One region of the Lactimicrobium sp. genome, then DNA from elsewhere that is predicted to be linked to it. Evidence: predicted binding sites of a transcription regulator. Region 1 holds the regulator's gene; the other holds the start of a gene.
The links. The regulator Rex, encoded in region 1, represses fermentation and respiration genes when NADH is low (regulators of the CRP and FNR family bind a similar motif). The targets are predictions, from matches to a motif close to GTGAANNNNTTCAC.
Positions count from the first base shown of each region.

Region 1 (3,169 bases):
CATCCTTGTGCTTTTCAAGAATTTCAATGGCTTCTGTATAAGGCATCTGACGGAACTGTGAGGAGCGCACATGCTCGAGACGTTCAATCAGTGTCTTATCAATGCGTTCATTGAAGAACTTCATCTCTTCCTTGCAGTTGTCAAAGACATATGTAATGCAGTATTTCACCATGTCTTCAATGACAGCCATATCATAATCCAGATCTGCAAATGCCATCTCCGGCTCAATCATCCAGAATTCAGCCGCATGGGTTGTGGTATTGGAGTTTTCAGCACGGAACGTAGGTCCGAATGTGTAGACATCGCGGAATGCCATTGCATAGGCTTCAGCATGGAGCTGGCCGGAAACAGTCAATGAGGCATGCTTACCAAAGAAGTCCTTCTCCCAGTTGCCATCGGTACGGGTTGTGACCGTAAATGTTTCACCTGCACCTTCGGCATCATTGCCTGTGATCAGCGGTGTGTTGACATAGACAAAGCCCTGGTTCTGGAAGAATTCATGAATGGCCATTGCCAGACAGCTTCTGACTCTGAAGACAGCTTCAAAGGTATTTGTACGTGGGCGCAGATGTCCGATCTCACGCAGATATTCAAATGTGTGGCGCTTCTTCTGCAGCGGATAAGACGCATCACATGCACCTTCCAGATCAATCTCTGTTGCCTGTACTTCAAACGGCTGGCGGTTGTCTGGTGTCAGAACATAGCGGCCGATCACAGAGACTGCCGTACCTGTCAGATAGTGGGATACTTCCTCATAGTTGGACAGACTGTCTGCACTGTAAACAACCTGTGCATTGGCAAGATACGTACCGTCGTTCAAAGCGATAAACGAAACTGCCTTGCCACTGCGGTTGGAACGGATCCATCCCTGCAGCTGTACATATTCAACCTGATCTTTTTCAAGCTGTGATCCTTCAGCAGTCAGCTCATAGAGCTCACGCACACTCATTTCTGTTGGCATAATTCATTCCCCTTATTTTTCCATTAAATTGGCCTCAAACACCAGTTCCTGGATGGATGAGACAACATCTACCTGTTTTACAAAAACGCCGGCAGGCACTGAAAAGTGGTCCATTGCAAAGGACACAATGCCACGGATACCGTTGGCTACCAGCAGATCTACCGTTTCCTGCACACTCTGTGAAATACACAGGATGGCGATCCGGCATCCTTTAGGCATTTTCTCATGAAGATCCTTGATATCATACACGGGCACAGATGCCTTGATGTTCTGCGGTGCAATATCAAATGCACATACAATCTCACCAACGACATGGTTCCAGTTGTTGTAGTTCAGCAGAGCCTTGCCAAGATTTCCGGCACCGATCAGAATAATTTTTTCATCAAAGTTCACACCGAGCTGTTCCGAGAAAATACTGATGAGCTTGTCGACATCATATCCATATCCCTGCTTGCCCAGTTTGCCAAGAAAGCTGAAATCACGCCGGATTGTCGTTGATTCAATGCCGACATAATCCGCAAGCTCCTTGGACATAATGCGGTCGCAGCCATTGTTCTTCAGTTTCCGCAAAGCCTTCAGATAGACAGGATAGCGCTGTAATGTTGCCTTTGGTACTACATAATCTGTCATAATATCACCGCGGATATCATAACACTTTTTCAGCACTTTGTGAATTTATTATCGTTTTTCACTCACCTTCACCCGGCATTTCCAGACTTGGATCTGCTGAGGCGGTGAAGTCACCAAACAAATGGTGCTGATAAGCAACATAGCCTGCTGCACCAATCATGGCGGCATTGTCCGTGCAGTACTTGATACCCGGAATAATCAGTTTGACTTCCGGGAATTTTGTCATCTTTTCTTTCATCAGCTCACGCAGGCGGGAATTTGCGGCTACACCGCCAGCCAGAACAACTGTTTTCGGATGCAGATCCGCAACGGCATTCAATGTTTTCTCAACCATGGAGCCAAGTGCAGCTTCCTGGAAGGCATAGGCAACATCTTCCTTGATGATCGGATTGCCCTTTTTCTCTTCACGCTGGATCAGCTGTGATACAGCTGTTTTCAGGCCGGAGAAAGAGAAATCATATTTACCCTGTACGTGTGGTGTTGGCAGTGCATAGTGCGGATGGCCAAGCTTTGCCATCTTATCAATGACCGGGCCGCCCGGATATCCGGTGCCCAGCACACGTGATACTTTGTCATAGGCTTCACCGATGGCATCGTCCCAGGTTGTACCGATCACCTTGAAATCCCAGTCGTTCTTCATCCATACCAGCTGTGAATGGCCGCCGGAAATAACCAGAGCCAGCAGTGGAAATTCCAGCGTATCTACAAACCGGTTGGCATAGATATGGCCGGTCATATGATTGATCGGCACAAGCGGCTTATGGAATTCCCAGGCAAGTGTCTTGGCAGCCTGCACGCCGACATGCAGGGATCCGATCAGACCAGGTCCCTGTGTATAGGCAATGGCATCGATATCATCCATGGTGACGCCGCTTCTGCGGACAGCTTCATGAATGACTGCTGAAATATTTTCAACATGGATGCGGCTGGCAACTTCAGGCACAACGCCGCCATACAGTGTATGTACATTTATCTGACTTGAGACAATACTGGAAAGGATCTCACGCCCGTCTCGAACGACGGCACAGGCTGTCTCATCACAGCTTGTCTCAATTGCAAGAATCAGTGTCATTTGAACCTCCTACCGGCTTTACCATCAGCCAGGCATCTTCCCCGTCTGAATAGTAGCCTTTTCTCTTTGATGCTTTGATAAAACCATTTTTTTCGTATAAATGCACGGCGGCCTGATTGGACAGACGCACTTCCAGGCTCAGATATTCACATCCCTGCGCCAGAGACTGCGCACACATATGGTCCATGAGCAGCTGGCCAAGCCCCTGCCTCTGGCAGGAAGCGGATACGGCAATATTGGCAACCTGGGCCTGCTCATACATAATCCACAAATCACAATAGCCATTCACGATGCCATCATCATTTTCAATGACAAACAATCTGGCAAATGGATTTTCATGAAGCTCATACAGAAACTGCCTGCGGTCCCAGCAGTCACCCGGAAATAATTGTTCTTCCAGAGTGGTGACGGCATCGATATCCGCATCAACCATTGACCGTATCATTTGACAAGATAAGCAGTGGATGGCTTCAGATATTCCGGCTTCACCAGATTGGTGTTAGCAG
Region 1 covers NZ_JAZHUW010000027.1:24,354-27,522, forward strand. Annotated here, with positions in the region: gene asnS (asparagine--tRNA ligase) at 1-961, opposite strand, end outside; gene SOI44_RS07535 (redox-sensing transcriptional repressor Rex) at 974-1,591, opposite strand; gene tsaD (tRNA (adenosine(37)-N6)-threonylcarbamoyltransferase complex transferase subunit TsaD) at 1,650-2,663, opposite strand; gene rimI (ribosomal protein S18-alanine N-acetyltransferase) at 2,641-3,096, opposite strand; gene tsaB (tRNA (adenosine(37)-N6)-threonylcarbamoyltransferase complex dimerization subunit type 1 TsaB) at 3,105-3,169, opposite strand, start outside.

Region 2 (3,169 bases), on a different contig from region 1:
CTCTTCGCCATAGCCGGTTGCCGTGGCAGACTGAATATATAGATTAGGATGTTTCTGATAGAGCTCCTGCAGGGTTTCTTTTACCATCGGGATCGGATTGCCATTGTTGGGCTGATAGCGGGTGAACAGCAGTTCGCCTTTCTGGTTGATGACGGCAATCTTGATGGTTGTGGAGCCGGCATCGATGCCAATATGCACCGGTCCGCAGGTTTCATCAAAGGGAACCCGGGGTACAGCAGCCTTGGCATGGCGGTTATGGAAATCCCAGTATTCTTCACGGCTTTCAAACAGCGGAGGCAGGGAAGCAAATTTCGCCTTGCCGCTGTATTCAGAAAGATTTTTGATGACTGTGTTGAGATCAAGCTCTTCATCGGCATAATATGCGGCGCCAAGGGCGACATACAGCAGGGAGTTTTCCGGGCATGTGCCTTTGACATGCAGAGTCTTGTCAAAACTATTGCGCAGACATTTTGAGAATGTCAGAGGCCCGCCAAGGTAGAGAATATTGCCCTGAATGGGACGGCCCTGAGACAGACCGGCAATGGTCTGATTGACAACCGCCTGATAGATGGAAGCGGCGATATCACCGGTCTTGGCCCCCTGGTTGATCAATGGCTGTACGTCGGATTTGGCGAAGACGCCGCAGCGGCTGGCAATGGTATAGGTGCGCTCTGCCTTGCAGGCGGCTTCATCCATCTGGCCGGCATCCATCTTGAGCAGGGTTGCCATCTGGTCAATGAAAGCACCCGTACCGCCGGCACAGGAACCGTTCATTCTGACTTCGGTGCCATTGGTCAAAAACAGAATCTTGGCATCTTCACCGCCAAGCTCAATGATGCAGTCCGTGCCGGGGTTGAGACGGTTGGCTGCCACGCGTTCAGCAAAGACTTCCTGTACAAAGGGAACCTGGCAGGCATCGGCAAGACCCATGCCGGCAGATCCGGAAATTGCCAGAATGGCTTTGCCATCCGGCAGATATTTATCAACGATTCTGGACAGGATTTCTTCTCCTTTTTCCAGAATGTGGCTGTAGTGGCGTTCATAGCTTGAAGCTACAATCTGATTCTGTTCATTCAGAACGACGCATTTAATGGTTGTTGAGCCAATATCCAGACCAACTCTCATGCAAATCCTCCTGTATGCAATCCATAGCAAAACAACCTAATTTTAATGATATTAAGGAAAGAGTCAATTTCAGAGACCGCTTGCATAAACAAAGGCGTAACATTGTCGAACAGTTTGTTACGAGTAACTCACGTGTGGAAAAGCTTTTTATTTCAGCAAGCCCATGCTATTCTATTTACGCGTGTGAAAATTCACACTAAATGGGAGGAAGAGTATGGATCAGAAACATGGTTTCAGACTTGGAACCGTCGGTCTTTTTGCGGCGGCTCTGGTTCTGGGCGCGATTCCTGGCTGTGCCAAGAGCAAGGGTGTTTCCGGTGATTTTACGGGAACAGCCAAAGGCAACGGCGGCACAGTTACTGTCACAGTAACCCTGAAGGATTCTGTGATTACGGATGTGAAGGCAGATGGACCGGACGAGACCCAGGGGATTGGCTCCAAGGCAATTGACAAGCTGCCTGGTGAGATGGTATCCGGCAATACACTGAATGTGGATGCTGTCTCTGGTGCCACCATTACATCCAATGCCATCAAGGAAGCAGCAGCCGCAGCTTTGAAGTCTGCCGGCCTGAATCCGGATGACTATCAGACAGCAGCGACAGCCGCTGCAGCTGAGGATGTCACCGAAGATGCGGATGTCGTCATTGTTGGTGCCGGCGGTGCTGGTATGACAGCGGCCATTGTGGCTGCCAATGAGGGCAGATCTGTTGTCATTCTGGAAAGCCAGGATGCAGCAGGCGGAAACTCCGTTCGTTCCACCGGTGGTATGAACGCTGCCAAGACATCCTATCAGGATGAAAATACATTCGGTGAGGCTGCCGGTGTTCAGAAGACACTGGATACGGCTGCCAGCAAGTATGCCGATAACCAGACCATTACAGATCTGGCTAAGACAGTACAGGAGCAGTGGGATGCCTACCAGGCAAATCCGACTGGCTACTTCGATTCTGTTGAGCTGTTCGAGCTGGATACAATGATCGGCGGCAAGGGCATCAATGATCCTGCCCTGGTCAAGACTCTGTGTGAGAACTCCGCAGATTCCATTGAGTGGCTGTCTTCGATCGGTGCTGATCTCAAGAGTGTCGGCCAGTTCGGCGGTGCTTCTGTCAAGCGTATCCACCGTCCGGTCAACGCAGAAGGCAAGACAACTGCTGTTGGTGCCTATGTTGTTCCGATTCTGGAGAAGAATGTTGAAGATCTTGGCGTCAAGGTTTACTACGATACAACAGCCAACAAGATCCTGATGAAGGATGGCAAGGCTGCAGGTGTTGAGGCAGAAGGTAAGTCCGGCAACAAGGTTACTGTCAATGCCAAGGCTGTCATTCTGGCAACTGGCGGCTTCGGTGCCAACAATGACATGGTTGCTGAGCAGAATCCGGATCTCAAGGGCTACATCACAACCAATGCACCGGGTGCACAAGGCCAGGGCATTACCATGGCTACGGCTGAGGGCATTGATGCCGCAACTGTTGATATGAAGCAGATTCAGCTGCATCCGACGGTTCACGTTGATGATGATGGCAACGCACATCTGATTACCGAAGGTCTGCGTGGCGATGGTGCGATTCTGGTCAATGCAGAAGGTAAGCGTTTCACCGATGAAGTTGGTACACGTGATGCCGTTTCTGCAGCTGAGAATTCTCAGACCGGCGGTGCCGCATGGCTGATCATTGACCAGAACATGGTTGATGCTTCTGCTGTCATTCAGGGCTACATTGATTCCGGCTACACAGTACAGGGTGATACCTATGAGGATCTGGCCAAGGCAATGGGTGTTGATGAATCCACATTTGCTGAGACAATGAACACCTGGAATACAGATGTTGAAAACAAGAGCGATCCTGATTTCAACCGTACAACCTTTGCCAATAAGCTGGACAAGGCTCCGTACTATGCCATCAAGGTACAGCCGGGCGTTCATCACACCATGGGCGGCCTGAAGATTGATACTTCTGCTGAGGTCATCAATACTTCCGGTTCTGTGATCCCGGGCCTGTTCGCTGCAGGTGAAGTTACCGGCGGTGTGCATGGTGCCAACCGTCTG
Region 2 covers NZ_JAZHUW010000021.1:24,025-27,193, reverse strand. Annotated here, with positions in the region: gene SOI44_RS06670 (acyl-CoA dehydratase activase-related protein) at 1-1,125, opposite strand, end outside; gene SOI44_RS06665 (flavocytochrome c) at 1,340-3,169, shown strand, end outside.
Region 2: SOI44_RS06665 (flavocytochrome c) is a predicted target of Rex. The motif match lies at 1,309-1,322, and genes of this name have one in related genera.